3 regions of the Pseudonocardia xinjiangensis genome follow, and region 1 is predicted to be linked to each of the others. Evidence: riboswitches for the same ligand, from Rfam matches in the RefSeq annotation. Region 1 holds a riboswitch; each other region holds the start of a gene.
The links. Region 1 has a riboswitch for S-adenosylmethionine ahead of thrC (threonine synthase). Riboswitches for the same ligand answer to the same signal wherever they lie in the genome.
Positions count from the first base shown of each region.

Region 1 (10,464 bases):
CTCACCGGGCTGCCGAACCGGCGGGCGCTGGACATGCGGCTCGTCGAGGCCACCACCACGCCGGCACTCCAGCCGTGTGCCGTCGCCCTGATCGACCTCGACCGGTTCAAGGACGTCAACGACGCCCGCTCCCACGCCGCGGGCGACGCCGTGCTGCGCGAGGTCGCCATGTGCCTGCGCACCATCCTGCGTTCCCAGGACCTCGTGGCCCGCTACGGCGGCGACGAGTTCGTCGTGGTCATGCCGGCCACGCCGCTGCCCGAGGCGCGGGCGGCGCTGCAGCGGGCCACCGACGCCGTGGCCGCACTGCCCGCCGATGTCGCCGCCGGCGTCACCATGTCGGTCGGGGTGGTCCGCGCCCCGCTCGACGGCGAGCCCGAGGTGGCGCTCGCCGCCGCGGACGCCGCCATGTACCGGGCCAAGCACTCCGGTGGCAACACCGTGGTCACCGGCGCCGTTCACGCCGGCCGCGTCATGTCCACAGTGCCGTCGAGCGCGGCCACCGTTCCGCCCGAGTAGCTGCCGTCACCGGCGGCACGCCGATGTCACGGGGCCGGGGTCACTGGGAGTCCAGGAACCGGGCCAGCACCGCCGCGCCCCGATCGGGATCCTGGGTCATCCACCAGTGCCCGAGCCCGTCGAGCACCTCCTCACGAGCACCCGCCCGCACCGCGGCACGGTGGCGTTGCTCGACCGTGCCCACGAAATGATCCTCGGTGGCCACCACCGAGAGCCCCGGGCGGGCCGCCGCAGCCTCCAGCCCGGCCCCGAGCTCCGCCAGCACCGGCTGCGCCGCCGAGCGGTACAGCGCGAGGATGCACTCCCCCATCGTCGCGTCGAAAGCAGGCGCGATGCGCTCGGCGACCTCAACAGCCATGCCGCGCTCGGCCAGGTTCGCCACCACCTTCTCCACCGGGATGTCCAACCGCTCCTCGATCGCCGCCTCACCCACCCCGGGGGTCTGCCAGTCCTGCGCCAGGTCGTGCCACACGTAGTCCGGATCGAAGATCCCCACGACATCGGAGCACCAGCTGCGCAGCAGGTCGGGCCGGGTCATCGCGACGTTGAGCACGTGCCCACCGCCCCAGTCGTGACCCACCAGGTCGACCGGGCGCCCGATGGCCTCCAGCTCGGCCACCAGCCAGTCGCGGTACTCCTCGACCGTCGCGGTCCAGCCCGGCGGCACCGGGGCCCCGAACCCCGGCGGCGAGAGCCGCACCTGGTCGGCGTGGCCGAGCGCGGACAGCCGCTCGCTCAGCGGCTCCCACAACGCCTCGGTCTCCGGATTGCCGTGCACCAGAACCACCGTCATGCGATCACCCTAGGCCGACCGCGGGAGCTGCCCGGCCGGGCCGATTTCCGGCGGCCCCCGCCGGGCTGTAACATGGACCGCTGAGCGCCCGGCGTGAACGCAGGATCCCCCGCCGCCGGTGCGGACCGGAACAAGGCGAAGAAGAACTCGAGGCATTCGCGTGGCCAACATCAAGTCCCAGATCAAGCGGGTCAAGACCAACGAGAAGCGCCGCCAGCGCAACAAGTCGGTCAAGTCCGCCGTTCGCACCGCCGTGCGGCGTTTCCGCGAGGCTGCGGAGGCCGGCGACACCGAGAAGGCCACCGAGCTGCAGCGGGCCGCAGCCCGTGCGCTCGACAAGGCGGCCAGCAAGGGCGTCATCCACAAGAACCAGGCCGCCAACCGCAAGTCGTCGCTGTCCAAGCGCGTCGACGCGCTCTGACGAGGCGCCAGCTCCAGCTCACAACGGCGCTGCCCCCCGGGGGCGGCGCCGTTGTGCTGTGTCATCGCCACAGCGCCGACCCTCCGGTTGCGCTCAGCGTGACTCGCGCGCCGCGCAGATCCGCAGCACCGCGCGTTCCAGCGCGTACCCCGCGTCGGCCGCCGCCCCCTTGACGTCGGCGTTCACCTCGGCCGCCGCGTCGAACGCGACCGCGAGCGACTCGGGCTGCCACGCCCGTACCTGGGCCTGAGCTTTGCGCACCTTCCACGGCGGCATGCCCAGCGTGCCCGCGAGCCGATTGGGGTCGCCCCGGCCGGCCGCACCCACCCTGGCCAGGGTGCGCACCCCGTCGGCCAGCGCGTCGGCCACGAGAACGGGCGCCACCCCCAGCACGAGCGCCCAGCGCAACGCCTCCAGCGCCCCCGCCCGGTCGCCGGCCATCACCTTGTCGGCCACCGCGAAACCGGACGCCTCCGCGCGGCCCCGGTGGTAGCGGCGCACGGCCTGCTCGTCGACGGTGCCGCCGGTGTCGGCCACGAGCTGGCCCGCCGCGGCAGCGAGCTCCCGCAGGTCGGACCCGACCGCCTCGATCAGGACGCCCACCGCGGCGGGGGCGATCCGCCCACCGGCGCGTCGCACCTCGGAGCGCACGAAGTCGGACCGCTCCTCGGAGCGGGTGATCCGGTTGCACGTGGTGACGACGGCGCCACCCTTGCGCAGCGCGTCGGCCAGCGCCTTGTTGCGGGCGCCCCCCGCGTGGAGCACGACCAGGACGATGCCATCGGCCGGATCGGCCGACTGCTCGACGATCGCCGTGGCGAGCTCCTTGCCCACCTCGTGGGCGGCCTGCAGGACGATGACCCGGCCCTCGGCGAACAGCGACGGGCTCAGGTTGTCGGCCAGGTCGACCGGGGTGAGGTCGGCGGCCCGGTAACGCCGCAGCTCGGCGCCGGGCTCACCCGCCCGCACCTCCGCGACGACCTGCTCGACCGCCCGCTCCACCAGCAGCTCCTCCTCGCCGAGGATGAGGCGCAACGGCGCGGGCGGAGGGGGCGCGGACATGCCGTCCATGCTTGCGCACGCCACCGACATCGCGTGACCCGGCTCCCAGAATCCGGACAGGACTTGGGTCCGCAGTGGATCGTGACGTAACGTGTCTGACATCTGACGGCTGCTCGACCAGCCGCGGAACAACTTCACATGGCTCATCCAGAGGGGCAGAGGGAACGGCCCGGCGAAGCCCCGGCAACCGGCGATGCGCGTCCGCGCTCGATCACGGTGCCAATTCCGACCCGCATGGTGCGGGGAAGATGAGGAGATCTTTCGATGACCCTGACTGCCTCCACGCGTCCCGACGGCGGATCCACCGCCGCCTACGACCTCGGGCCCGCGCGCGCCCTGTCCTGTCGGGAGTGCGGCCACCAGATTCCGCTCGCGGCCGAGTTCGCCTGCCCCCAGTGCTTCGGCCCGCTCGAGGTCGCCTACGACTTCGGCACGGTGACCCGTGAGTCCATCGAGGCCGGCCCCAAGTCGATCTGGCGCTACCGGCAGCTGTTGCCCGTGCCGTCCACCGTGCAGGAGCACCCCAACACCGAGCCCGGTCTCACCCGCCTGATCAAGGCTGACCGGCTGGGCGCCGCGCTGGGGCTGCGCAACCTCTGGGTGAAGGACGACACCGGCAACCCGACCCACTCCTTCAAGGACCGCGTGGTCGCGGTGGCGCTCGCCGCCGCGCGCGAGCTCGGGTTCTCGGTGCTCGCCTGCCCGTCCACGGGCAACCTCGCCAACGCCGTGGCCGCCGCAGCGGCCCGCGCCGGGTGGGACTCGGTCGTGCTCATCCCGTCCTCGCTCGAGCAGGCGAAGGTGCTCACCACCGCCGTCTACGACGGCACCCTGCTCGCCGTCGACGGCAACTACGACGACGTCAACCGGCTGGCCACCGAGCTCGCCGCCGAGCACGAGGACTGGGCGTTCGTCAACGTCAACGTGCGGCCGTACTACGCCGAGGGCTCCAAGACCCTGGGCTACGAGGTGGCCGAGCAGCTCGGCTGGCGGCTGCCGGAGCAGATCGTGGTGCCCGTGGCGTCGGGGTCCCAGCTGACCAAGGTGGACAAGGGCTTCACCGAGCTCGGCAAGCTGGGCCTGGTGGAGCCCACGCCCTACCGCGTGTTCGGGGCGCAGGCCACCGGCTGCTCCCCCGTGGCCAAGGCGTTCGAGGACGGCCACGACGTGGTGCAGCCGGTGCGCCCGGACACGATCGCCCGCTCGCTCGCGATCGGCAACCCGGCCGACGGCCCCTACGTCCTCGACGCGGTGCGCCGCACCGGGGGTGCGGTGGCGCACGTCAGCGACGCCGAGGTGGTCGACGGCATCCGGCTGCTCGCCCGCACCGAGGGGGTCTTCGCCGAGACCGCGGGCGGGGTCACGGTGGCCACCGCGAAGAAGCTCGTGGAGTCGGGCAAGCTCGACCCGGACGCCGAGACCGTGCTGCTGATCACCGGCGACGGCCTCAAGACCCTCGACGCGGTCGCCGGCCAGATCGGCCCGTCGGCCACGGTGCCCTCCACCAGCAAGGCCGTGCGCGAGGCGCTGGCGGCGCGCGGGCTCTGAGCCGGGGCGGCCCCCGGCGCGGTCACGAGGCGCTGGGGGCGGCAACCTCGGGTTGCGCGTCCCGGATCGTGTGCCAGATCGCGCGCCTGCGCTGCTGTTCGGCCGGGTCGGCCACGGGCGCCGAGGCGAGGAGCCGTTGGGTGTAGCGGTGGCGCGGCGCCTGCAGCACCTGGGCGGTGCTCCCCTGCTCGACGATCCGCCCGCGGTGCATGACGCCGACCCGGGCCGCGAGCGCGCCGATCACGGCGAGGTCGTGCGAGATGAACAGGCAGGCGAACCTCAGCTGTGCCTGCAGGTCCCGGAACAGGTCGAGGATCCGGGCCTGCACGGAGACGTCCAGGGAGCTGGTCGGTTCGTCGGCGATCAGGAGGTCGGGGTTCAGGGCGATGGCTCTGGCGATGCCGACCCGTTGACGTTTGCCCCCGGAGAGCTCGTGCGGGAACCGGTCGCGTGTGGAGGTCGGGAGCTGCGCGGCGTCGAGCAGGTCGTCCACCCGGCGGCTCAGGTCGCTGCCGTGCAGGCGGGTGTGCAGGCGCAGCGGCTCGGCCACGCTGGCGCCGATGGTGGCCCGGGGGTTCAACGACGACGCGGGGTCCTGGAAGACCATGCCGATCCGGCCACGGGCGCGCCGCAGGGCCTTGCCGCGCAGCGCGGCGAGGTCGTCGCCGGAGAGCCGGATCGCGCCCCACTCTGGTCGCACCAGGCCGGTGATGGCCGCGGCGATCGTGCTCTTGCCCGAACCCGACTCACCGACGAGCCCGTACACCTCTCCGGCGGCGACGTGCAGACTCACCCCCTCCACGGCCGGGACGTCGAACCGCCCGCGGTAGGTCACCCGCAGGTCCTCCACGGTCAGGATGCCGGCGCCGTCGACACGGATGCCGGGCTGCTCCGGCGCGGGGACCGGCGGGGCGGCGGGCAGGGACACCACGGCGTCGAGCAGTTGGCGCGTGTACTCCTCACGGGGTGCGGCGAACAGCTGCGCGACGCTCGCCTCCTCCACCACCCGGCCCGCCCGCATCACGACGACCCGGTCGGCGAGGTCGGCGACCACCCCCATGTCGTGGGTGATGAGCAGGATCCCGATGCCGAGCCGGTCACGCAGGTCGCGCAGGAGGTCGAGGATCTCGGCCTGCACGGTCACGTCGAGCGCGGTGGTGGGCTCGTCGGCGATGAGCAGGGCGGGCTCGTTGGCGATCGCGATGGCGATCACCACCCGTTGCAGTTGACCGCCGGACAGCTCGTGGGGGTAGGAGCGGGCCTTGCGCTGCGGGTCGGGTAGCCCGACCAGCGCCAGGAGCTCGAGCATGCGCTGCCGGGCCGCCGCCCGCGTCAGCGAACGATGGGTCGTGATCGCCTCGAGCACCTGGGCACCGATGGTCAGCACCGGGTTGAGCGCGCTCATCGGCTCCTGGAAGACGAAGCCGACCTCGTTGCCACGCACAGCACGCAGCTCCTCCGCGTCGAGGGCGATCAGCTCCCGCCCGCGCAGCAGCGCCGAGCCGGACACCGTGGCGGTGCCCGGGAGCAGCCCCAGCAGCGACATCGCCGTGACCGTCTTCCCCGAGCCCGACTCGCCGACGACGGCCACCACCTCGCCGGTTCCCACCGAGTAGCTGACCTCCGTCACGGCGGCGGTCGACCGGCCGGCGGCGCCGAAGGACACCGAGATGTCCCGCACCTCCAGCAAGGCAGGCGCGGTCACGGCGTGATGCCCACCTTGAGGTAGTTGGGATAGGCGGGGAAGGCCGCCACGAAGAAGTCGCCGACCTTCGAGCCGCGCAGGAACGAGTTGCGCGTGTAGATCAGCGGCACGACGGGGCTGTCCTGCATGATCCGCCGGTCCACCGCGGCCCACTTGCGTCCGGCCTCGACCGGGTCCACCGTGGCCTGCGCGTCGGCGATCAACGCGTCCACCTCGGCGTTGGAGTACCGGGAGATGTTGTAGCCGCCGTTGCCGATCTCGCCGGACGCGAAGAGCGGCTGGATGTTGCCGTTCGGGCTCGGGAAGTCGGGCTGCCAGCTGAAGTAGGCCAGGTCGTAGTTCGCCTGTGCGCCCGTCACCTCCGCGGTGAAGGCGTCGGAGTCGAGCGGCCGGATCGACACCTGGATGCCCGCCCTGGCGAGTGCCGCCCCGACCGCCTGTGCCCTGTCCGCCCCACCGTTGGAGGTGCTCACCAGCAGGCTCAGGCCGGGCAGGCCGTCGGGATGGCCGGCGGCCGCGAGCATCTGCTTGGCCTTCTCCGGGTCGCCGGCCGGTTGCGTGGGGTAGAGGTCGTAGGTCTCCCGGCCGGCGATGCCGGGGGTGATGAGGGTGGTGGCGACCTCCCCGGCGAGCGCCGCCGAGCCTGCGGCAGCCACCTGGAAGGCGCTTCGGTCCACCGCGTACTGGAACGCCGTGCGCACCGCGGGATCGGCCAGCGGGCCCTTCTGGGTGTTCATGACCAGCATGGCCAGCGCGCCGGCGTCGGAGGTGACCACCCGCTGCTTGACGGCGGGGTTGCCCTCCAGCTGGGCCAGGGTGGCCGCTGCGACGAACGAGGCCCCGAAGGCGAAGCGGTCGTCACCGCTGTCGGCGGCGAGTCGCTGGGAGATCACCGTCCGGTCCTGGGAGAACTGGAAGACGACCTGGTCGGGCAGGCCGGTGCGGACCTGGTCGGTCGCCTTGTCCCAGTTCGGGTTGCGCACCAGGGTGGCTCCCACGCCCTGCTGGTAGGACTGCACCTGGTACGGGCCGGAGCCGACGGGGTGTTCGCCGTAGTTCGCCTCGGCGCCGGTGTTACGCGGCACGGGCGCGAAGGCCGGGGTGCTGGCGATCCACGTCCAGTCGCCGTAGGGGCGGGCCAGCCGGAAGACGATCGTCTTCTCGTCGGGGGTCTCGATCGAGCTGAGCTCCTGCCCCTCGAACGGGCCGCGGTAGTCGCCCCCGCCGACGAGCAGCGACTTGTGGTAGGTGAGGCCCTGCGAGAACGCGGGCGAGAAGGACCGCTCCACCCCCCACTTGACGTCCGCGCTGGTGATCGGGGACCCGTCGGAGAACCGCAACCCGTCCTTGAGGGTGAACGTCCACGTCGCCCCGCCGTCGCTGGGCGTGCCGGTGTCGGTGGCGAGGTCCGGTACCACCGTGGCGGTGACCCCGGGCCGGATGTCCCAGCTGGTCAGCCTCCGGTGCACGAGGGCCAGCGAGGTGATGGCGAGGCTCTGGCTCTTCGCCGGGTCGAAGGTGTTGGTGGCGCTGTCCTGGAGGACGTAGAGCGTGCCGCCTGGCGCGGTGGCCGCGGTCGTGGTGGCACCGGAGCTGCGCTCGTTCGCGTTGCAGGCCGCCAGCAGTGCACCGGCCCCACTGACCGCGCCTGCCGTCGCAACGAGTCGTAGGAATGCCCGCCGGTCCATGAAGTTCTCCTTGTCGATGATCACGAACGAACCAGCCGCGCCCGGGGGTCGAGCAGGCCGTAGAGCAGGTCGACCAGGGTGTTGGCGACCACGATGAGGAAGGTGGCGAAGACCGTGTAGCCCAGCAGCAGCGGCAGGTCGAGCTGCTGGACGGCATCGATGAGCAGGCCGCCCAGGCCGGGCATCGAGAACACCCGCTCGGTGATGACCGCACCGCCGAGCAGCGAACCGAGGTCCAGACCGAAGATCGTCACCACCGGCAGCGCGACGTTGCGCAGCGCGTGCCGCCGGATCACGCGGGACTCCCGCACGCCCTTCGCCCTGGCCGTGCGGATGAAGTCTCGCCCAGGACGTTCAGCATCTGGTTGCGGGTGAGCCGGGCGTAGAGCGCCGCGTGCAGGAACGCCAGCACGAGCCACGGCAGCACGAGGTGCCACGCCCAGTCGACCGGGCTCTCGGTTAACGGGACATACCCGCTGACCGGCACCACGTCGAGCGTGAACCCGAACAGCAGGATCCCCAGCAGCCCCACCAGGTACGTCGGCGCGGAGACCCCGGCAACGGACCCGGCCATCAGCAGCCGGTCCAACGGCCGTCCGCGGTGCAGTGCGGACACCACCCCGGTGCCGACCCCGACGCACAACCAGATCACGGCCGCCCCGATGGCCAGCGAGAACGTCACCGGCACCCGGCCGGCGATCAGGTCGCTCACCGGGGCGTTCTGCTGGAAGGAGTACCCGAAGCACGGTGCGGCGCAGTGGATGGCGGCGGGGCCGGTGCCGTACGTGCGCCCGACCAGGACGGCCGCGAGGAAGGACAGGTACTGCAGGAACCACGGCTGGTCGAAGCCCATGTACTGCCGCGCGATCGCGAGGTTCCCCGGGGTGCACGGCTTGCCGCAGGAGAGCAGGGCCGGATCGGACGGCAGCAGGTAGAAGACCGCGTAGGTGGCGAGGCTGACCACGACCAGCACCAGCACCATGGACAGCACCCGACCCGCGACGAACCTCAGGAGCGCCATCAGATCCGGTGTCCCGAGCGCGGGTCGACCGCGTCCCGCAGCCCGTCGCCGAGCACGTTGAACGCCCAGGTGGCGAGGAACAGGGCTGCCCCGGGGAAGATCAGGAACATCGGGTCGGTGGCGACCCAGCCGATCGCGTCGGAGATCGATCTGCCCCAGCTGGGCGTCGGCGGGGGAACGCCCACGCCGAGGAAGGACAGGGCCGCCTCCAGCCCGATGTTCGCCGGGATGCTGAGCGTGAACACCACGACGATCGACGCCCACAGGTTGGGCAGCAGCTCCACCCTGAGGACGTGCCAGGGCGGCGCCCCGAGCGACCGCGCGGCGGAGACGAACTTGCGTTGCTTCAACGACAGCGTCTCGGCGCGCACGATCCGCGCGACGCGCGGCCAGCCGAAGAACCCGATGATCAGCACGAGCAGCAGGGGCCGCGGGAAGGACGCCGGCGCGATCGCGCCGAGGGCGATCATGAAGACGAGAGAGGGGAAACCGAGCAGCACGTCCGCGACCCGGACCACGATCCGGTCCACCCAGCCACCGCGGTAGGCGGCGCTGACCCCGAGCAGCACCCCCACCACCGTGGCGATCACGGTGGAGACGGTCCCGATCAGGAACGACGTGCGCGCCCCGTAGGCGACGATCGCGAACAGATCCCGCCCGGTGAGCGGCTCGACACCGAACCAGTGCGCCGCACTCACTCCACCGAGCACCCCTGCCGGCACCCCCGTGGCGGGGTCCAGGGCCGCGATGTCGTAGGTGTACGGATCCTGGCCCTCCAGCGCCGAGAGCAGCGGTGCGGCCAGAGCCACCAGGAGCAGCACCACGATCACCACGGCGGCGGCGAGCACCCAGCGGTCCGTGCGCACTGCCCGCCGCAGTGCGGACACCAGCGACGGGGAGTCGGTCCCGGAGCTACGCCGGGAGAACAGCCGTGTGGCCGGCGGCCGGTTCGGTGCGGTCACAGACAGATCTCCGATGTCGGGGGAGCGACGCGCGAGGGTTACGGGACGCACGCACGGACGGCACGCGCTGATGGGCACCATCTCGACACGTGCCGGGGCCTCACCCGGCGCAGCGGGCGACGGCCGTGGGGTCGGTCAGCGGCTGAGCGGACAGCCCGCGCTCGCGACCCGGAGCAGGTCGACGTAGCGCCGGGACACGAGCAGGCAGGGCCGCGGTACCGCCCTGCGCTCCGCCCAGCCGCTCAAGACCGTCCTGCCTATCCGGGCGAATCCGCCCACCGGGCCAGGCTGCGCCCGGGTCGTCCCAGTCGGGGAGAAGATCACCGGCGGTGATCGTCAGTCAAGCGTTCGCCGTCTTCCTCACATTCAGCCGCCGTGGCCGATGTCAGACGGTCGCCACTACCTTCTCCGCCAGCACGCAGGCCGTTCTCCTCAGAACGTGGCCCAACAGACCGCAGACGGCGACCACCGCGCGCGGCGCACAGGCGCACCGCATCGAGTGCCAACGCCGCCAGGGAGCACGGCCACGAAGCCAGCGGCGTTCCTCTGCCCGGTGTCGTGCATGCCCGGCAGCGGCCGTCCAAGGCTGCGACGTGGAGTGCCGTAAGCGACTCGATGACGTCCGGCATGGAAGCAAGCTCCTCGACGAACTCTCGCCAGATGTCGGCATGCGTAGCAGGCGTGCTCATCCCCCGGCCCCATCTGTGGACTGACGACAGGATCGCACAACTCGACCAAGTCGCCC
Region 1 covers NZ_CP192009.1:5,969,724-5,980,187, forward strand. The annotation lists gene ACQPZA_RS28080 (diguanylate cyclase) at 1-519, shown strand, start outside; gene ACQPZA_RS28085 (alpha/beta fold hydrolase) at 560-1,312, opposite strand; gene rpsT (30S ribosomal protein S20) at 1,473-1,733, shown strand; gene holA (DNA polymerase III subunit delta) at 1,827-2,795, opposite strand; SAM riboswitch class I at 2,936-3,050, shown strand; gene thrC (threonine synthase) at 3,060-4,343, shown strand; gene ACQPZA_RS28105 (dipeptide ABC transporter ATP-binding protein) at 4,366-6,048, opposite strand; gene ACQPZA_RS28110 (ABC transporter substrate-binding protein) at 6,045-7,760, opposite strand; gene ACQPZA_RS28115 (ABC transporter permease subunit) at 7,757-8,032, opposite strand; gene ACQPZA_RS28120 (ABC transporter permease) at 8,029-8,757, opposite strand; gene ACQPZA_RS28125 (ABC transporter permease) at 8,757-9,647, opposite strand.

Region 2 (10,464 bases), 3.4 Mb from region 1:
GCGGGCGCGCCACGCGCCGGTCCGGGTCGCCGCGGACCTGCGCTCGAGCGGCGGGCGCACCCCGGTGGCTCGACCCTCGATCGAGGGAGGGTCGGTTATAGTCCGCGAAAGCAGATCCGGTGCGCCGCGAGGAGGGCACGATCACGACCGGCAGCGAGCGGGAAGGGCGTGCTGGTCGCCGACGGAGCCAGGAGTCGCACCACGCGATCCTCGCCGCCACACGTGAGCTCCTCGAGGAGGTCGGCTACTTCCGGCTGACGGTGGAGGGCGTGGCGGCCAGGGCCGGCGTGGGCAAGACCACCGTCTACCGGTGGTGGCCGTCGAAGAGTGCGCTCGTCCTCGAGGCCGTCGATGCCGGTGCGGCGGTGCAGCCGCAGCCCACCGGCGACATCCGCGCCGATGCCCGCGCCGCCATGGAGGCGATGCGCCTGGACCTGCGGGCCCCGCTGGCCACCACGCTCCTCGCGCTCGCCGGTGATCTCCTGCAGGACTCCGCGGGCACCGCCGGTCCGGTGGACCTGTTCCAGGCCGGCCGGGAGGCCTTCGAGAAGATGATCGAGGGCGCCGCCGAGCGCGGTGAACTGCCCGCCGACATCGACGCCGGGCTCCTCCAGGACATCTACGCCGGCACGCTTCTCTACCGCGTGCTGTGCCGCCGGTCGACCGAGCACGTCGTCGACCGGCTGCTCGGTCTCCTCCTCGACGGCGAGCTTCCCCGGCGCGTCCCGGAGACCGGATCCGTCTGAACTCGCGCCGGGTCATTTCCTGGCGGGTGGACGACGTTGCACGTGCCGATTCTTCCGCCTATCGTCACGGTTCCGGGCCGAAAATGGGCTCGGCACCCCAGCCCCCGGTGAATTGCCAGATCAGTGATCTCTGGAAGTGGGGGCGATTCCTGTGCCGGTACCTGCCACACGTCCAGGGCTCGTCATGGCGCCCGATCTGGTCGACCTCGTCCTGCGCGCCGCCGGCGGCCTGGTCGACCATGTGCTCTGCGCGATCCGCGACGACAACGCCGACGTCGAGCTGCAGGTCGTCGACCATGGCGATCATGTGCAGATCTCGGCGCCCGGGATGCTGCGGGTGAACGCAGCCACCCTCACATGGCACGCCGGGCGTCCCTTCGGGACCGCGGAACTGCGGTCGATGATCGTGTTCTGCCGGGGCACGCTCGACCTCGGCGATGACCGTATGACGGTGATTTCGGAGAGTCGCCGAACGATGTCGCGCGAACGGTTTTCGCTCCGTTCCTGAGATTGTGGTGTCCTGATGCCGGAGTGCGGTTGCGGAAAGTGAATTTCCCGTCCGCTGCTCGGGTGGCCGAAGCCTGAACGGCTGATTGTCGAGCGCGTCTGCGCCGACACGCCGGCATCCCCGACACGGCACCGGCGTCCGGTGGCTTCTGCCGACCACGCCGCGGCCGGGGGCTTCTGGAGGCCGGATGATGAAGATCGTGGTGACCGGTGGGGCGGGCTTCGTCGGAGCGAACCTCTGCCGCCTGCTGACCAGGCAGGCCGACGTGGAGGTCGTCGTGGTCGACGATCTCAGCTCCGGGCGGCTCGAGCACCTTCACGGGGTGCCCGTCGACGTCCGGGTGGCGTCGATCCTCCACAGGGACGCGTTGCGCCGGGCGTGCGACGGGGCGTCGTCGATCGTCCATCTCGCGGCCGCGGTGCCCGACGCGGACGGTGCCGTGAGGCACTGCCACGACGTCAACGTGACGGGCACGCTCGCGGTCCTCGACGTCGCCAGCGACGTCGACGCCCAGGTGGTTCTCGCGTCCTCCAGCTCGGTGTACGGGTACAACCCCACCCGGCCCAGGTCGGAGGACCTGCTCTGCCTCCCCGCCACTCCGTTCGCGGCCGGGAAGCTGGCGGCGGAGTCGTACGCGTTCGCCTACCGGTCCTGGTACGGGTTGCGGTGCACGGCGTTCCGCTTCTCCACGACCTACGGCCCATGGCAGTACCCGGATCGAGCGCGGCCTGCCGTCGTACCGGCGCTCGTCGCCGCCGCGCTGCGGGGGGACCCGCTGGTCGTCCACGGCGACGGCGAGCAGAGGCGGGAGCTCACCTTCGTCGAGTCCGCCGTGGAGGTCCTCGCGCGCAGTGCGCTGCAGCGCTCCTCGGACGGAGCGGTGAACCTGGCGGTGGGCGCCCCCACCACGATCAACGAGCTCATCACGGTGCTGTCCGATCTGCTCGGCCGGCGCCTCGCCGTCGAGCACCGCGCGGCCCGCGCCGGGGAGGTCCGCCACTGCGAGTCGTCGGCAGCCCGGGTGCAGCGGTTGTTCCCCGGCGTCCGGAGGCTGCCGATCGAGGAGGGACTCGTGCGCACGATCGTCTGGATGGAGAGCCAGGCGGGGGTCAGCGGAGCTTCGCGCCGTACACCTTCTCGACCGTCATCGCCATCAGCACCCTGCGGTCGGAGACCATGACCGACCGGTACTCGTCCCAGTTCGGGTGCTCGCCCGCGGCGTTGCGGTAGTAGTCCACCAGCGCCTGGACCTCGGCGCCGTCCGGGTCGGTGCCCGGACCGGTGAGGGTGACCGTGCCCTCGGCGGTGGCCCACGCCCAGCCGTCCGGGCTGGTGACCTCCAGCGCCGCCCGTGGGTCCCGGCGCAGGTTCGCGGTCTTGGCGCGCCCGTCGGTCATCGACACGTAGAGCACGCCGGCGTCCCGGTCGTAGAACGGTGTGACGGGGGAGAGCTGGGGGCGGCCGTCCGACTTGATCGTCGCGAGGACCCCGAGGCGGGCATCGGCGAGCAGCGTGTGCGGGTCGAATTGTCCGGTGGTCATGCTCGGCAAACCCGCCACCGGACGCGGGCTATTCCTGAACACGGGCAGCGTTGCACGTGATCAGCTGATCGCGGCGAGGTGGGCAGGGAGCGCGGCCACGTCGGCATCGTGACCGGCGTCCCGATCGGACGCAAGACAAGAGGACGTCGATCAACAACGGGGCCGCCTGCGGGGATTTCCGGCGCGTCACATCCTTGACACATCCATCGGGTGGTCGCCTACATTCATGGTCGTCCATCCAGAGCGGCCGAGAGACCTGGCTCGTCGAAGCCGCAGCAACCCGGTGCCTCGCGGTGCCGGGTGCTAACGCCAGGATCGATGGGAGACATCGTGCGTCGATCGCACGCACGGACCGCGGCCCTTCGCCTGTCGAAGTGGTTGCCGTCCATCTGGTCCAAGCGTCGGCACGTGGATCTGTGCCGCACGCAGGCCGCTCTGTGTCGCTGATCCGTCCCGGCCTCTCGGCCACCCCGTTCCCCGTGCGCTGACGCGCGTGGGTGGGCTCTGACGCACGCCTCCGTCGGGCCGCTACCTCCGGCGGTGCCCGCCGCCGGACGAGCCCTGTTTCGTCCACAGTGGACCTCTCCATGGACCCCCGTTGCGGGGATCCCTGCTGTCCAGTGTCGTGAGAGGACAGTCATGCCAGCGATCCCGTACGTCCCCGCGCCCCGCCGCACCCCGAGGTCCGCACGCACCGGAGTCGTCGACGTCGTGGTCGTCGGTGGCGGGGTGGTGGGTGCGGCGGCGGCCTGGCAGCTCGCCGGTCGCGGTCACGAGGTGCTGCTGCTCGAGCAGGCCGGGACCGGACGGGCGCGAGGCGTCACGTACGGATCGGCGGAGATCTACCGGCAGACCTACGCGGCGGAGCCGCACGTACGGCTCGCTGCGGCGGCCCTGCCACTGTGGCGCGAGGTGGAGGCACAGACCGGCGCAGCCCTGCTGCAGATCACCGGGGGCGTCGACCACGGCGACCCGTGGCGGACCAGGACGATCGCCGAGTCGCTCGCCGCGCGGGGTGTCGCCCACGAGTGGCTCGATGCCGGCGAGGCGTCGCGCCGGTGGCCGGGGATGGTGTTCAGCGGACCCGTACTGCACCAGCCGGACCGGGCCGGTCGCGTCCATGCCGGGCACGCCGTCGCCGCTCTGACCGCCGCCGCCGTCGCGCACGGGGCGGTGATCCAGCGTTCCACGCCCGCGACCGCGATCGCGGTGCGCGGGGACGATCTCGTCGAGGTCGGCACCCCGCGAGGCCCCGTCCGCGCCCGCCGCGCCGTGGTGGCGGTCGGGGCTGGCACCGCGGACCTGCTCGCCGGGCTCGTCACGCTGCCGCCGCTGCGCGTGACGCAGGAGCAGGTGGCGAACTTCCCGCTGCTGGGCGGCGCGGGCTCGGTCTCCGCCCGCCCGGCCCCGTGGCCGACGTTCATCCACCACACGGGGCCGGAGGACGGCTGGCCCAGCAGCGTCCGCGGCACGTCGACGGGCGAGGGATCGGTGAAGCTGGGGTTCCACGACGTGGGTCCGGAGCAGGGGCAGCCGCGCAGGCTGCAGGAGTACGTGGCCGCCTTCCTGCCGGGGCTCGACCATCGGCTACCCCAGCCGATCGGCTGTATCCGCACCTCGACGCCGGACGGGAGCTTCCTGCTGGACGCGGCCGGACCCCTCGTCGTCGGCGCGGGGTTCTCGAACCACGGGTTCACGTTCGCTCCGGCGCTGGGCCGGGTGCTCGCCGACCTCGCCACCGGGGTGCCCGACCGCGAACCGATGGCGGCTCTGCGATGGGAGGTACACGCAGGTCCTCGATCGCTGGAGCCTCGCCGCGGAGGCGGTGCCGACCTCCGAGATCAACCCTCCGGGCCTGCCGCGCAGCCCGGCCGGCTGACCCGACCCGGCACATCCGCACGTCCCGATCCGAACAGGGAGAGCGCATGAGCATCACCAGCAGGGCCGAGACGACGGAACCGGTGGTCGACGGGGCCGTCATGCGGGAGGTGCTCGGGCACTTCGCCTCCGGCGTGGTGGTCGTGACCGCCGCCGGGCCGTCGGGCCCGATCGGGTTCACCTGCCAGTCGTTCACGTCACTGTCGCTGGATCCGCCGCTGGTGAGCTTCGCACCGTCGCGCACGTCGTCGACGTGGCCCCGGATCCGGGACGCGGACACGTTCTGCGTGAACATCCTGGCGGCGGACCAGGAGCACCACAGCGCCGGGTTCGCCCGGTCCGGTGTGGACAAGTTCGACGGCGTGCGGTGGCGGGCCGGACGGTGCGGCGCGCCGATCCTGGAGGGGGTCTGCGCGTGGGTGCGCTGCGCGTTGCACGCCGAGCACGACGGCGGGGACCACACCATCGTCGTGGGCCGCGTGCTCGAGCTCGCCGCCGACCACGCCCGGGGTCCGCTGCTGTTCCATCGCGGCGACTACGGGCTCGTTCTGCCCCGGCCCCGTGAGGAGACGCGCCCGTAGATCACGGTCTGATGACGTATCATCAAAATTGCTTCAACATTCATGCTCTCCCGTCTAGGTTCTCGGGTGCCGAGCCCGGCGTCGCCGGGCTGTTCACTCGGGAGTCTTGATGAACGTCGTCGCCTGGATCCTGCAGATCGTGCTCGCCGTCGCCTTCCTGGGCTCGGGCGTGATGAAGGTCGTGCGGCCGAAGCCGGCACTGGTGTCGGCCGGCATGGGCTACGCCGAGGACTTCTCCGACGGCGCGATCAAGGCCATCGGGGCGCTCGAGATCGTCGGGGCGGTCGGCCTGATCCTGCCCTGGGTCCTGGACGTCGCGCCGGTCCTCACGCCGATCGCGGCGGTCGGGCTCGCGCTCGTGATGGCGGGCGCCGTGGTCGTCCACATCCGCCGCAAGGAGCAGTTCGTCCCGGCGCTGGTGCTGGGCGTGCTGTCCCTCGTGCTCGCCGTCCTGCGCTTCGCCTCCTGATCCCGGCGCTCACGTTGGGGCGAGCGCACCGTCGAGCATGCGGGCGAGGGTCTCGGTGAGGATGTCCACACCGGTGCAGAGGTCCTCGTCGCGGGTGAACTCCGCCTCGGCGTGGGAGATGCCCTCGACGCTCGGGATGAACAGCATGACGGTGGGGACGACGTCCTTCATGTTGGTGGAGTCGTGGCCCGCGCGGGTGCGCACGATCATCGACGAGACGCCGAGGTCCTCGGTGACCGTGCGCGCAAGTTCGACCCCCGCCGGCTGGTAGAGGTGGCCCTTCCAGGTGTGGGCGACCCGGCGCTCGATCTCGACGTCGGCCTTCACCTCGATCTCGGCGAACTGGCGCCGCAGCAGGGCGTCCGCCTCCGCGAGCAGGTCGTCCGACGGCGAGCGCAGGTCGAGGTGCATGTGCACCTCGCGGGCGACGACCACGGGGGAGTTGGGCACCACGGTCAGCTGCCCGCACGAGGTGTGCAGGTCCTCGCCGAACCGGTCGGCGAGCTCCCGGACCGCGACCACGGCGAGCGCCGCGCCGTACAGCGCGTCCCGGCGGTCGGCCATGGCGGTGGCGCCGGTGTGGGCCTGCGACCCGATCACCGCGATCTCGTACTTGTTCGCGGCCCACGTCGCGTCGACGAGCCCGAGCGTGGTGCCCGTCTTGTCGAGCTCGCGGCCCTGCTCGATGTGGATCTCCGCGTAGGAGCACACCTGCCGGTCGGTGCCGAAGACGTCCGCCTCGCCCAGGCCGTCGATCGCCCGGAGCGCGTCGCGGACCGTCACGCCCGCGGCGTCGGGGGTGTCGAGTGCGGTCGCCAGTGGCATGGCCCCGGTGAACACCGCGCTGCCCATCATCGAGGGCTTGAAGCGGCTGCCCTCCTCGTTGAACCAGTTCACGACGCCGATGTTGAACCGGGGCGTCTCGCCCGAGTCGCGGTAGTGGACCCGCAGGCGGTCGGCGGCATGTGCCGCGGCCAGCACACCGTAGGCACCGTCGAAGCGGCCGCCCCGCGGCTGGCTGTCGAGGTGCGAGCCCGCGAGCACGTAGGGCGCGCCGGGTACGAACTCGTGGAGGCCGAACATGTTGCCGACCCGGTCGTGCACGACGGTGAACCCGCGCTCGGTCAGCCACGCCGCGAGCCAGGCGCGGCTGCGGCCGTCCTCCGGGGTGGCGGCCTGGCGCTCGACGCCGCCTGCCGCGGTGGCGCCGATGGCCGACAGGTCGACGAAGTCGGCGAGCAGCCGGGCGTCGGCGCCCGGCCGGCGGGGCACGCGGGGGACGCCGGGTGCAGCATCGGTGGTGGTCATGAACGCTCCTCGGTCCGCACGTCGAAGGCCTCCTCCAGGCAACACCATCCAACCCGCTCCGGCATGGCCGATCCTGGACCTGTGATGGGATTTCTGGGTACGGGCCGGATGGGCCTGCCGATGGTTGCCAACCTCGTTCGAGCCGGCCACGAGGTCGTGGCCCACGATCTTCGGCCGGAGCTGGAGGCGACGGTCGTGGCGTGCGGGGCACGGTGGGCGGGCACGGCGGCCGAGGCGGCCGCGGTAGCCGACGTCCTGATCACGATGCTGCCCGGTCCTCCCGAGGTGGTGGAGGCGATGACGGGTGCCGGCGGCGCGCTGCCGGCGCTGCCGGCCGGTGCGACCTGGATCGACATGACCAGCAACGCGGCTGCCTCGGCCGAGCCGATCCGGGTGCAGGCCCTCGCCCGTGGCATCGATGTCCTCGAGGCGCCGGTCGGCGGCGGTGTCCCCGCCGCCGAGGACGGGTCGCTGAAGCTGTTCGTGGGGGGAGAGGCCGAGGTCCTCGAACGGCACCGCTCGGTGCTCGAGGCCGTCGGTGATCCGCAGCGCATCGTCCACGTCGGCGGCCCCGGCGCCGGGTACACGGCGAAGCTGCTGGTCAACCTGTTGTGGTTCGGCCAGGCGGTGGCCACCGCGGAGGCCCTCCTGATCGGCCAGCGCGCCGGGATCGACCTGGGCGTACTGCGCAGCGCGGTGGCCGACAGCGCCGCGGCCACCGACTTCGTCCGGCGCGATCTCGATGCCCTGTTCGCCGGTGACTACCTGACGTCCTTCGGCCTGGACCGGTGTTGCGAGGAGCTCGCGAACGTGACGGCCCAGGCCCGGGAGTACGGGTTGCCGGTCGAGCTGTCGGAGCTCGTCACCCGGATCCATCAGCGCGCGCTCGCCCGTTTCGGACCGGTCGACGGGGAGTTGCTGGCCGTGGCCCTGCTGGAGCACGAGGCCGGGACCGAGCTGCGGTGACGCCGGACGGTCAGGGGGTGTCCGTCTCGGGGGCGAGCATCCACACTGCTGCGTAGATGACCAGGCCCGAACCCGCACCGAGCACCGTCAGGGCGACCAGCCCGATGCGCAGCAGGGTGGCGTCCATGTTCAGGCTCTCGGCCAGCCCCCCGCAGACCCCGCCGATCATGCGGTCGGTGCGGCTGCGGCGCAGACGGAAGCTCGGCCTGGCCGTGGGCGGCACGGTGTCCGACGGCGGCGGAACAGCCTGCTCGGAGAACGGCGATGCGGGCGGCTCGACGCCGGCGGCGGAGGGGACTCGGGTCGTGGTGTCGGTCGTCTGTTCCATGTCCACGACTCTGCCGGGAGGCGGGCCGCGCCACCTCCGGGTGAGCCCTGGGACCGACCCCGGCCGGACCCTGACCGGCATGCCGGGGTGATCACGGTCAGGCGCGCGAACCCAGCGCCGCCAGCGGCGACGGCATGACCTGGCGCATCCACTCGAGCTGGCGCCTGCCGTGCACGGCGTCGCCCCCTTCGTGCCCGTTGAAGGGGTACACCTCGATCGCCGTGTCCGGACGCCGCGCGGCCCTGCTCCCGTAGTGGTTGTAGGCGGCGAAGACGGTGGAGGGCGGGCACACCGCGTCCCTCAGCGCGACGGAGAACTGGGCGGGAGCCGTGGCCCGCCGGGCGAAGTTGACGCCGTCCACATAGGAGAGTGTCTGCAGTGCGGTGTCGACCGCGTCGCGGTGGACGGACAGGTACTCCATCACCTCTCGCCACGGCCCCTGTTCGGTGAGCTCGAGGGCGCGCTCCGCGTGGCAGAGGAAGGGCACGTTCGCCTGGACCGCCGACAGGTCCGGCACGAGGCCGCCGACGGCGATGGCCAGGCCGCCGCCCTGGCTGGTGCCGAGCACCGCCACGCGGCCTGCGTCGACGCCGGGCAGTTCGCGCACCGCGTCGACGGCCCGTACCGCGTCGGTGATGAGACGGCGGTAGTAGTAGGCGGCAGGGTCTCCGATCCCGCGGGTGAGGAACCCCGGCGCGGCGGGCGCGGAACCGACCGGATCCGGGGTGTCGCCTCCCGAGCCGTACTGGCTGCCCTGGCCGCGGCTGTCCATCACCAGGTGCGCGTAGCCCGCCCCCACCCACGCCAGTCGCTCGTGGGGGAGCCCCCGTCCCCGTCCGTAGCCGACGTACTCGACGACGGCGGGGAGCGGCTGGTCGCCGTTCCCGCCGTGGCCCGCCGCCGGCCGGGAGAACCACGCCTCGATCGGCTGGCCGTCGAACCCCGCGAAGGTGACGTCCCAGGTGTCGACGAGCACGAGCCCGGTGTCGACCCGGTCGACGGCGAGAACGGCGGGAGCGTGCCGGGCCTGCTCCAGGGTCGAGGCCCACCACACGTCGAAGTCGGCGGGTTCCCTGACGTCGGGCAGGTAGTGCTCGAGCTGGGCCAACGGGAGGTCGAACTGTGCCATGCGCGTCCTCGTCCTCGGAGTCGCGGTCAGCAGCCAGTAGAGCACACACGCTTGCAGAAGAGTACGGACAGTGACTTCGTGCAGCTCACAGGCACAATGTCGCGGCCACCTTCGTGGCGGACGAGCATCGACTCTGCGGTGATTGTGCAAACGATGCAGGTTGCAGAGGATCATCACCGCCGCGAGGCTCGCCGGAGCCGCGCACAGGACAGGAGAGCCATGAGCGCTGGGCGCGATGCGAGGCCGCTCACCCCCACGATCGACCCGTGCTGGCTCGGACCTGCCGTCACGGCCGTGCTGCGCGGGCGGCACGCGAGCCTGCTGGGGTCCGGACCGGTCACGGACACCCTGCGCCAGGAACTGGAGGCGGCGGTCGGCCCCGCCGGCACGGTCGGCGGCGACCTGACGGGGGAACCGGTGCTCGTACTGGCCCGCCGCGATCTGCTGGCCGACGCCACCACTCTCACCGGTCCCGTGCGACGCGCCGTCGACGCGGCGGCCGGGCTGGGCGGGGAGGGCTTCGCCCTCGTCGGCGACGGCCGCTCCGCCGCGATCGTGGCCACCGGGGAGCGCGGCCTGCTGTACGGCTACTTCCACCTGCTGAGGAGCGCCGCGACCGCGGCCTCGGCCGACACGCTGCCCACGCTGGACGTGGTCCGGGAACCGGGCCTGCCCGTCCGGATGATCAACCAGTGGGACAACGCGAGCGCCGGGGACCACCTGGGCAGCGTCGAACGCGGCTACGCAGGCGACTCGATCTTCTTCCGTGACGGGCGGATGGTGGCCGACCGCCGCCGCATCGCCGACTACGCCCGCCTGCTCGCGTCCGTTGGCATCAACGCGGTGTCGATCAACAACGTCAACGTGCATCCCGCTGCGGTGCGCCTGCTGACCGACGGCCTCCCCGACGTGGCCGACGTCGCCCGCATCTTCCGGGGCTTCGGGATCTCCACCTACCTCAGCGTCAACTTCGCCTCGCCGCTCGTCCTCGGGGACCTGCCGACCGCCGA
Region 2 covers NZ_CP192009.1:2,593,225-2,603,688, forward strand. The annotation lists gene ACQPZA_RS12330 (TetR/AcrR family transcriptional regulator) at 120-746, shown strand; gene ACQPZA_RS12335 (MmoB/DmpM family protein) at 931-1,254, shown strand; gene ACQPZA_RS12340 (NAD-dependent epimerase/dehydratase family protein) at 1,442-2,434, shown strand; gene ACQPZA_RS12345 (PPOX class F420-dependent oxidoreductase) at 2,364-2,795, opposite strand; SAM riboswitch class I at 3,027-3,120, shown strand; gene ACQPZA_RS12350 (FAD-dependent oxidoreductase) at 3,435-4,724, shown strand; gene ACQPZA_RS12355 (flavin reductase family protein) at 4,721-5,254, shown strand; gene ACQPZA_RS12360 (DoxX family protein) at 5,364-5,723, shown strand; gene ACQPZA_RS12365 (M20 family metallo-hydrolase) at 5,733-7,031, opposite strand; gene ACQPZA_RS12370 (NAD(P)-dependent oxidoreductase) at 7,116-7,997, shown strand; gene ACQPZA_RS12375 (PspC domain-containing protein) at 8,008-8,325, opposite strand; gene ACQPZA_RS12380 (acetylxylan esterase) at 8,423-9,454, opposite strand; gene ACQPZA_RS12385 (alpha-glucuronidase) at 9,674-10,464, shown strand, end outside.
Region 2: linked by a shared signal. The riboswitch ahead of ACQPZA_RS12350 (FAD-dependent oxidoreductase) and the one ahead of thrC (threonine synthase) in region 1 are both predicted to bind S-adenosylmethionine.

Region 3 (10,464 bases), 1.7 Mb from region 1:
CGGTGGCCAGCCGCTCCAGCCCGGCCACGGTGATCGGCCCGAACATGGCCAGGGTGCGTTCGAACAGGTCCACCACGGTGTCCTCGGCGCCGACCGGGGTGGCCCACTGCACGACGATGTCCCCGGCGTCGAAGTCGCCGTTCATCATGTGTGCGGTGACCCCGACCTCCGGCTCACCGTTGATCAGCGCCCAGTTCAGCGGCGCGAAGCCCGCGTAGGCGGGCAGCAACGCGTCGTGCACGTTGAGCGTGCCGAGCCGGGGGAGGGAGAACACGGCGGGCGAGAGCCACGTGCGCCAGTTGGCCACCACCATCGCGTCGGCGTGCGCGGCCCGCACCCGCTCGACGACCTCCTCGTCGTCGGCGCGGTTGCGCACCAGTACCGGGATGGCGTGCTTGGCGGCCAGCTCGGCCACGGAGTCGTTGAAGATCGTCTCGTACGGGTTGTCGCTCTCCGGGTGCGTGACGACCAGCGGGACGTCGTGCCCGGCCGCAAGCACCGCGTCCAACGTCCGGTGGCCCCACGTCATGTAGCCGAACACGACGACGCGCATCCAGCGCTCCCTCCCCGCGACAGGTGATCGGGAGGAGGATAACGGAAGGTTAGGTATGCCTGTCCAATGTTGCCGGTGGGCGACGGCCCGGCCTCACTCGGAGCTGCAGGCGGAGGCGCCCGTGCCGAGCACCAGGGTGCCGATGACGCCGAGCGGGTCGTGCTCGCGCGGGTCCGGGGTGGGCACCCACCGGCCGTCGACCACGCCGTAGGTCCAGCGGGCGCCCCGCGTCGTGAGCTGCGCCACCGCCGCCACCAGCCGGTCCACGTGCTCCTCCGTGGTGCTGATCCCGATGCTCGCGCGCAGCGCCTCACCGCTCTCCCCGCAGAGCTTGAGCAGCAGGGGGTGGGCGCAGAAGCGCCCGTCGCGGACGCCGATCCCGTGCTCGGCGGACAGGTAGGCGGCCACCAGCCCGGCGGGCCGGTCCGGGAGGGTGAAGCTGTGGACGGCGACCCGGTCGGTGCTGTCGGGCCAGATCCGCAGCGTCCGCAGGCCGGGCACCGTGGCCAGCCCTGCCTCGAGGCGGTCCGACAGGGCCTTCTCGTGCGCGTGGGCGGCCCCGTCGAGCAGCGGTGCGAGCTCGCGGCAGGCCTGCGCGAGCGCCGCCGCCCCGACCACGTTGGGAGTGCCGCCCTCGTGGCGGTGGGGCGCGGCCGCCCAGACCGTGCGGTCGATCCGTACCTCCCGCACCGCGCCGCCTCCCGCGAGGTACGGGGTGCCCTCGTCGAGCCAGTCGCGCCTGCCGACGATCGCGCCCGCGCCGTAGGGCGCGTAGAGCTTGTGGCCCGACAGCGCCACGTAGTCGATGCCGGTGGCCGCGAGGTCGACGCGCCGGTGCGGTGCGAGCTGGGCCGCGTCCACCACGACCCGGGCGCCCGCCCGGTGCGCGATGTCGACGAGCCGCTCCAGCGGCAGCGTCTCACCGGTCACGTTGGAGGCTCCGGTGACGGCCAGCAGCGCCACCGGTGCCGACGCCAGTGCGGCCTCGAGGTCGGCGAGGGTCTGCTCCACCGTCTCGGCGACCCGCAGCACGCGGTGGGCACCCGCCTGCCACGGCAGCTGGTTCGCGTGGTGCTCCACGTCCAGGCAGAGGACCGGGCCCGGGACGCAGCCGGCGAGCAGGTTCAGCGCGTCGGTGGTGTTGCGTGTGAACACCACCACGTCGTCGCTGCGCGCCCCGACGAACTCGCCGACGGTGACGCGCGCCGACTCCAGCAGCGCGGTGCTCACCTGGGACGCGTAACCGGCGCCGCGGTGCACCGACGCGTAGTACGGCAACAGCTCGGCGACGTGGGCGGCCACGGACTGCAGTGCCGGCGCGCTGGCGGCGAGGTCGAGGTTCGCGTAGGCGATGCTCCCCCCGGTGACCAGCGGCACCTCGAGGTCGGCGCCCACCACGCCGGGCAGGTCGGCGGCGCGGGCGGCAGCGGAACGGGCGAGTACGAGCGTCACAGCGGTCTCCTGGGAAGGGGACCCGCACCGGATGCGGATCCGCGCTTGCCACCGGGCACCCCGCCCGACGGCCTGGTCGTCACCCGGAGCACCCCGCCGCGGAGGAGGGTTGCCGGCCAGCGAGCCGGGGCTTGACGCTGGCGCTCATGACCTGGTGTGGACGTTACGACGGCCGCCGAGCGATCGTCAAGTTGCCCCTCCCGGCAGCCCGCCGCCGCCGTCGGCGCCACCGATCGAGGGCGGCAACGCGGTCACCCAGAGGTCGCCGGATCGACACGGTCGTCCGAGCTCTTCGCGAGACAACCTGCAGCTTCCGTCCGGAGCCGCTTCCACAAGGCTCTGACGTGCGAGGACTCCGTGGTGACCGATCCGATCGCCACCCGGATGGCGTAGCGTCCGTCGACGACGATGTGGGTGAGAAAGGCGGTGCCCGAGGCGTTGACGCGCTCGAGCACCGTGCGGGTCGCGTTGTCGTCGGCCTCCGGTCCGGCGCCGGTGACGACCCGCAGGCACACCAGGGAGAGCGATGGTTCCGCGGCGAGGGTGAAACCGGGGTCGGCGCGCACCAGACCGGCCAGCTCGTCGGCGAGCGCCACATGGGAGCGGATGTGCTCACGCAGCCCCGAGAGCCCGTGGCCGTGCACGACGGCCCACAGCTTAAGCGCACGGAACCGGCGCCCGAGCGGCACCTGCCAGTCCCGGTAGTCCACGACCGCGCCGGACTGGGTCGCCGCGTTGCGCAGGTACTCCGGGGTGATCGAGAGTGCGGCCGGGAGAACAGCGGCGTCACGCACCCACAGCAGCGAGGCGTCGAACGCCGTGAGCAGCCACTTGTGGGCGTCGGTGCAGAACGAGTCGACGAGCTCGACGCCGTCGAGCAGGTGGCGGTGCTCGGGACACAGCGCCGCCACGCCCGCCCATGCGCCGTCGACGTGCACCCAGGCCCCGTGCTCGGCGGCGGCACGCGCGATCTCCCGCACGGGGTCGACCGCGCCCGTGCCCGTGGTGCCGACCGTGGCGCAGACCAGCACCGGTCGGAGCCCGGCGTCGGCGTCGGCGCGCAACGCGTCGGCCAGCGCGGTGGGCGACATCGCGAGCGAGCGGGGGGAGGGCTCGACGATCCGCAGCGCCCGCGCCCCGAGCCCGGCCACACGCACGGCCTTGGCGAGCGAGGAGTGCGTCTCAGCGGTGACGTACACCCGCTCGGTGCCGTCGACGCCCCGCTCCTGCCACTCGGGGGAGCTGCGGTTCAGGGCGGCCAGCAGCGCCACCAGCGCGGCGGAGGACGCCGAGTCCTGGATCGAGCCGCCTCCGCCTCCCGTGAAGGCGAACGCCGGGCCCAACCCGAGCGCAGCGGCCAGCCCGTCCAGCAGTACCTGCTCGACCTCGGTGGCCGCCGGCGACGTCGTCCACAGCATCCCCTGTGCGCCGAGGCCACCCGAGAGCATGTCGCCGAGCAGCGAGTGCAGCGACGCGTTGGCCGGGAAGTAGCCGAAGAAGCCGGGATGCTGCCAGTGCGTGCTCGCCGGCACCACCACCCGGTCGACCTCGTCCAGAAGGGCCGTCAGCGGCCGCGGCTCCTCCGGCAGCCCGGGCGACAGCAGCGTTGCCGACAGCTGCTCGCGCACCCACCCGGGCTCGACGTCGGGTCGCACGGGCAGGTCTGCGAGGCCTGCCCGGTACTGCGCGATCCAGTCGACGACCGCGTAGCCGAGCCTGCGGAACTCCTCGGGATCGAGGTCGGACATCAGAAGCGCTCCCGCATCCATCCGGAGACGAGGTCGAGCACCTCCGGTGAGACCGTCGTCTCGATCGTCGAGTACTCGGTGATCGCGCCGGTGGCGGCGGGCTGCATGAGGTGGTTCAGCGCCGGGAACGTGCGGATCGTCGTGTCGGGGTCGCCGGCGAGCAGCGTCCGCAGTGCCGGCTCGCTCTGTGTGGGCGGCACCTGGAGGTCCTTGCCGCCGTAGAACGCGAGCACCGGAACCCGCAGCGCCCGCAGCGCGGGGGCCGGGTCGTAGGTGAGGACGGCGCGGTACGCCGGGGTGGCCGGCAGCTGCGCCTCGGTCTCCTCCGCCGTCGGGCGCTGGTCCTCCGGCAGAGCGGCGGTCTGCGCGGTGACCCGGTCCCGGGCGAGCTGCCGGGCCCCGTCGTAGTTCCCGGCCCGCAGCATCCCGCTGAGCTTGCGCACGTAGTCGATCTGGGCCTGGACCTGCTCCGGCGGAGCGCCCGCCTGCTGGAAGAGCAGGCGGTTCTGCAGGACGAGCACCTCCTCGCCCGAGACGGCGGGGGCCGCCATCAGCATGACGAACGCCACACCGGCGCCCGGCTGCTGTGCCACCAGCGGGGCGAGGTAGCCGCCCTCGCTGTGCCCGAACAGCCCGATCCGCGTGGGATCGATCTCGGGGCGGCTGCGCAGGAACGCGAGCCCGGCGAGCGCGTCGCCGGTCAGGTCGTCGTAGCTCGCCTGCTGCAGATCGCCGGTCGAGCCCCCCACGCCGCGGTCGTCCACCCGCAGCACGGCGTACCCGGCGCGCGTGAGCGTGTCGGCGAGCAGCAGGAACGGCTTGTGTCCCGCGATGGTCTCGTCGCGGTCCTGCGCGCCGCTCCCGGTGATCATCAGGACGGCGGTGAAGGGTCCGCGGGTCGACGGGAGGGTGAGCGTCCCGGCCATGGTCAGGTTGCCGCTCGGGTACGTCACCTCCTCGCTGCGGTAGGGGAACGGCGGCTTCGGCTCCTGCGGCCGCCCCGGCGTGGGCAGCGCGCCGCGGGACAGCGTGAACGGGACGGTCTGGCCGCCCTGGCTGTAGCTGCCGGTGATCGTCCCCGCGTCGCTCAGGGTGCCGTCGAACGTGGCCCCGCCCGGGACGTCGGGCAGCCGGAACGTGACCGCCTGGCCGTCGAGCCGCACGTCGTGCAGCGCCAGCGCGCGCAGGCCCTGGGCGGGGAGGTCGAAGGTGCCACCGTCGCCTGCCAGGCTCACCCCGAAGTCCAGCGGCGTCCCCGGGGTCTGGATGCTGCCGTGCCAGTCGCCGCTGATGTCCGGCGGTGCCTCCGCCGCAGGCGCGGAACATGCGGCGAGGAACAGCACCGCGATGAGCCCGAAGATCGTCCGTCGCATCCGCACACCGTAGTGACGGCCCGGACCACCGGATTCATCGGCGCGGGAGGCGCCGACGGGACGGCCGGGAGCGACCCGGCGAAACACCTGGAGTGACCGTTCTCACCGCGATTCGTGCAGCGCGAGCGCGCGTGACGGACCATGGTCTGTCGGTGAGCACGGAGACGCGCCCCGGCGTGGGGGAGCGGAGCCGGCTGCGGTTGCTGCAGCTGGCCGCCTTGACCAGCACCGTCGACCGTTTCGCCATCGCCCCCCTCCTCGTGGTGATCGGTCTCGACCTGAAAGCGCCGCTGTCGGCCGTCGCCGCGGTCGCGAGTGCGTACTTCCTGGCCTACGGCCTCATGCAGCCCGTGTGGGGGATGATCAGCGACCGCGTCGGGCGGGTGCGGGTGATGCGCCTGTCGCTGCTCGGTGCGGCACTCGCGGGCGTCGGCTCGATGCTCGCCCCCAACCTCCTGGTCCTCGGTCTGACGCGCACGCTCGCCGGTGGCTGCTTCGCCGCGCTCATCCCGGCCACCCTCGTGTACGTCGGTGACATGTGGCCGGCCGCCGTGCGCCAGCGCCCCCTGTCGGACGTCCTGGCCGCGTCCTCGCTGGGCATCGCCGTCGCAACCGCGGGCGCGGGACTGCTCGCCGACCTGCTCCACTGGCGGGCGGTGCCGGCCGTGACGGGCGTGGCCGCCGCCCTGCTCTGGGTCGCGCTGGCCCGGCTCCCGGAGCCCGACCGCGAACCCTCCACCGGCAACCCGCTGCGCTCGGTGGCCAGGGTGCTGCGCAACCGGTGGGCGCTGGTGGTCTTCGCACTGGTGTTCGTCGAGGGCATCGTGGTTCTCGGCGTCCTCACCTACCTGGCGCCCGCCGTGCAGGCCCTCGGGTCCTCGGCCGCGCTGGCCGGCCTGGTGGCGGCGTCGTTCGGGGTCGGGGCGCTCGCGTGGTCGCGCCTGGTGCGCTCGCTCGTCGGACGCTCGTCGGCGGGCGGGCTCGCCACCATCGGTGGCGCCCTGCTGGTGGCCGGCTGGGCCGTCCCCGCCGTCGCGGTCAACATCGCGACGGTGACGGTCGCCGGGCTGCTGCTGGGTGGGTCGTGGGCGTTCCTGCACACCACGCTGCAGAGCTGGGCCACCGAGGTGGTGCCCACGGAACGGGCCACGGCCGTGGCCCTCTTCGCCGCACTCCTGTTCCTCGGGAGCTCGGCCGGCACCGCCGCCGTCGGTCCGCTGGCCGACTCGGGGGCGTTCGGGACGGCGTTCCGGCTGGCACTGGTGGTGGCGGTGCCGCTCGCGCTGGCGGCCGCGCTCGCCCGCACCCGCTACGGCACCCGGACCGGGTCCGGCGACCCGGCCACCCCACCCCCACCCCCCGCCGCCGAGTAACCCACCCCGCCCCCACCCCCGCGAGTCGCCCGTTTCGCGCCCGCGAGTCGCCCGCCCTGACCCCGCGAGTCGCCCGATCTGCGCGCGCGAGTCGCCCGTTTCGGGTGCGCGAGTCGCCCGGGCCAGGGGTGGGAGCCTCACCGACCGGTCCTTACCGGCTGCGAACGGGTGGCGTCACAGCGCGGTCCGGGCGGGGTGGGTCCGGCATCCTGTCCCCGTGACGCGCATGCTCCCGGACACGCGGATCCGGCGAGCCGGGCTGACGTTCGACCTGGCCGCGGTGGGGGCGGGTGCGGCGCTCGTCGTGGCCGCCGCGCTCGTGGGCTGGCAGCTCCTCCGGGACGGGGTCGACATCTTCCTCGGCTTCCCGCCGCTGCTCGCGAGCTGGGCACCGCACGTCGGCCCGGGCACACCGGTCGCGATCGTCGTCGGCGTGCTCGTGGCGGCGCGCGGCCCGGCTCTCGCCCAGCGCCTGGCCTGGCGCCCCCTGCTGCTGCTCGCGTGGGCCGCGTCCGTGGTCTGGACGCTCGGACTGGCGCTCGTCGACGGATGGGCGGTCGGTGTGGCGGGACGGCTCGCCACCGACCAGGAGTACCTGTACGACGTCCCGCGGGTCACCGACATCCCGGCGATGCTGCGGACCTTCACCGACTTCATCCTCACCGACCAGCCCGTGCACTGGACCACGCACGTCGGGGCGCACCCGCCCGGTGTGTTCCTGCTGTTCGTGTGGCTGGACCGGATCGGGCTGAGCGGTGGCGGACCGGCGGGGATCGCCGTGATCCTGGTCGGGGCGTCGGCCTGCGCGGCGGTCGCCGTGACCCTGCGGGCGCTGGGATCGGAGGACGTCGCCCGGTCGGCGCTGCCGTTCGGCGTGCTGTTCCCCGGGGCCGTGTGGGTGGGGGTGTCGGCGGACGGGATGTTCGCGGGCGTGCTGGCCTGGGGCGTCGCCCTGCTGGCGGTCGGCGCGACCCGGCGGGGTCTGCGGGCCGACGTCACGGCCGTGGCCGGGGGCCTGCTGCTGGGGTTCGTGCTCTACCTCTCCTACGGGCTCGTGCTGGGCGGGCTGCTCGCGCTGGCCGTGCTGGTGGTGACCCGGAGGTGGCGGGCCGGCGCGCTGGCCACGGCGGGCGTGCTGGCCGTGGTCGCCGCGTTCACCGCCGCAGGCTTCTGGTGGTTCACCGGCCTGCATCTGCTGCGGATCATCTACGCGGCGAGCGCCGCCGCAGGCCGGCCCTACGAGTACTTCGTGTGGGCGAACCTCGCCGCGCTGGTACTGGCCACCGGCCCCGCGGTCCTCGCCGGGCTCCGCAGGCTTGCCGCCGCGCCCCGGTCGCTGCCGCTCGCACCGGCCCTGCTGGTCGCCGCCGCGGTCGTCGCGGTGCTCGCGGCGGACGTGTCCGGGCTCAGCAAGGCGGAGGTCGAGCGGATCTGGCTGCCGTTCGGGGTCTGGATGGTGGTGGGGTGCGCGCTGCTGCCGCCCCGGCACGTGCGCTGGTGGCTGGTGGCCCAGGCGGTGCTGGCGTTGCTGGTCAACCACCTGCTGCTCACGGTGTGGTGACACCGGCAGAATCGAGGTGTGCTGACCGCGGCGGACGAGCTCACCTCGGGTCCGCTCGTGCTGCGGCGGTGGCGACGCGCCGACGCAGAGGTCCTGTACCGCGTGGTGAGCGAGTCGCTGGAGCACCTCTCCCCGTGGATGGCCTGGGCCGCGCGCGGCTACTCGACGGCTGACGCGGTGGCCTACCTCTCCCGGACCGAGGAGCAGTGGGGCATCGACTACGACTACGCCATCATCGCTCCCGGGCCGGCGGTCGCCGGGAGTTGCTCGATGATGAGCCGGATCGGTCAGGGTGGCTTCGAGATCGGCTACTGGGTCCACCCCGCGCACCTCGGGCGGGGCTACGCCACAGCCGCTGCCGCCGCGCTGACGGCCGAGGCGTTCCGCATCGGCGCCGACCGGGTCGAGATCGTCCACGACCTCGCCAACGTCGCCAGTGGCGCGATACCGCGGCGGCTGGGCTTCGACGAGGTCGACCGGCGACCATCGCAGGACGAGCGCAGCGCCGCGGAGGCGGGTGTCGAGGTGGTGTGGCGGCTCCTGGCCCCCGGCGCCGCGGTGGTATGACAGCACCACCAGCAGATCAACAGTCAGTTGTGACGGTTGGACGGAGGCAGGATCTGTGGAGATCACCGACGGCGTCGCCGTGGTCACCGGTGGCGCGTCCGGGCTCGGGCTCGCCACCGCGGAGGTGCTCGTGGCAGCAGGTGCGAAGGTCGTGCTTCTCGACCTGCCGGGCTCGCCGGGGGAGGAGCGGGCCGCGGAGCTCGGCGATGCGGTGCGGTTCGCGGCGGGCGACGTCCGCAGCGAGAGCGACGTGGCGGCCGCGCTCGACGTCGCCGACCAGCTGGGCCCGCTGCGGGTGGCGGTCAACTGCGCCGGCACCGGCAACGCGATCCGGGTGATCGGCCGCAAGGGCGTGTTCCCCCTCGCCGACTTCACCCGCATCATCGAGATCAACCTGATCGGCACGTTCAACGTGCTGCGGCTCGCGGCCGAACGGATGGTGGCACACGAGCCGGTGGGTGAGGAGCGCGGTGTCATCATCAACACCGCCTCGGCCGCTGCCTTCGACGGCCAGATCGGCCAGGCCGCCTACTCCGCCTCGAAGGGCGGAGTCGTGGGCATGACGCTCCCGATCGCCCGTGATCTCGCCTCGAGCTACATCCGGGTGGTGACCATCGCTCCGGGTCTGTTCGACACGCCGCTCCTGGCCGGCCTGCCGGAGGAGGCCAGGGCGTCGCTCGGCGGGCAGGTGCCGCACCCGGCCCGGCTGGGCCGACCGGCCGAGTTCGGGGCGCTCGCCGCGCACATCGTGGCCAACCCCATGCTCAACGGCGAGGTGATCCGGCTCGACGGCGCGATCCGGATGGGCCCGCGCTGACGGCCCCTCCGGATCGCGCACGCTCGTTCCGGTCAGAGGGTGGCCGGGACCCGGTCCAGGAAGCCGTGCACGGTGGCGATCCGACCGTCGGGGGCGACGGCCACCACGTCGAAGCCGATCACCAGCGACTCGGCGCCTGCCGGGCCGAGGCACCAGCGGAACCGGCACACGTCGTGGTGCCGGTCGACGTCGCCGACCGCGCGGAACTCCATGCCCGGGAACTGCTGCTGCGCACCGGCGATCAGTGCGTCCAGCCCGTCCGTGCCGGTGACGTCGGCCAGGGGGTCGACGTAGCGCACGTCGGGCGTGAAGGCGGCCTCGACGGCGGCGCGGCGGGCGGCCGGATCGGTCTCGTTCCAGGCCGCCAGGTAGTTCCGGACGAGCGTGTCAGGTGTGGGGGTGGTGGACATCGGGGCCTCCGCGGATCACGGGTGGACGGTGACAGGACGACCTTCGCCCGGGCCGCGGTGGCCGGTCGATCACCTCGGAGGTAAGACCGGAGGTCACAGCACCTGGATGCGCCGGCCGCCACTCTGCAGGACGATGTCGCGGAACGTGGCCCGGCCGGTGCCGTGGCCGAAGTGGCTCACCGCCACCAGCTGCAGCGATCGGATGCGCGCCGGTGCCGGGCCGACGAACCGCTCGTGGTCGGCCCGCACGGCGCGGCACTCGCGACGCCACCGGCCGAGCCCGGCCGGGCCTCTGCGCACCGGGATGTGTGTCTCGCGGCCGGCCCGGCCGGGGACGGGGCAGCCGAAGGTGTCGTCCTCGGGCTCGAGGGCGGTACTCCAGAACCAGTTGAGCCGCGGCGCCGCGGGCGTGAACACCGCGGTGATCCCGAGCAGGTCGTGCGTCCAGGTCGTGTTCTCCGGCGCGGCCCCGGGCAGCGCCTCGACCCGCCAGCTCCATTCGATGGTGGTGTCGCCGTGCAGGGCCACGTCGACGTCCTTCGCGAGGACGCCCGCCGCGTTGTCGCAGACGACGTCGATCGCCGGCCTGCCGTCGGTGACGGCGTGTCGG
Region 3 covers NZ_CP192009.1:4,296,183-4,306,646, reverse strand. The annotation lists gene ACQPZA_RS20295 (methionyl-tRNA formyltransferase) at 1-553, opposite strand, end outside; gene ACQPZA_RS20290 (aminotransferase class V-fold PLP-dependent enzyme) at 647-2,005, opposite strand; SAM riboswitch class IV at 2,042-2,157, opposite strand; gene ACQPZA_RS20285 (pyridoxal phosphate-dependent decarboxylase family protein) at 2,257-3,753, opposite strand; gene ACQPZA_RS20280 (alpha/beta hydrolase family protein) at 3,753-5,126, opposite strand; gene ACQPZA_RS20275 (MFS transporter) at 5,279-6,499, shown strand; gene ACQPZA_RS20270 (hypothetical protein) at 6,726-8,060, shown strand; gene ACQPZA_RS20265 (GNAT family N-acetyltransferase) at 8,079-8,627, shown strand; gene ACQPZA_RS20260 (3-hydroxyacyl-CoA dehydrogenase) at 8,683-9,444, shown strand; gene ACQPZA_RS20255 (nuclear transport factor 2 family protein) at 9,477-9,854, opposite strand; gene ACQPZA_RS20250 (DUF3047 domain-containing protein) at 9,948-10,464, opposite strand, start outside.
Region 3: linked by a shared signal. The riboswitch ahead of ACQPZA_RS20290 (aminotransferase class V-fold PLP-dependent enzyme) and the one ahead of thrC (threonine synthase) in region 1 are both predicted to bind S-adenosylmethionine.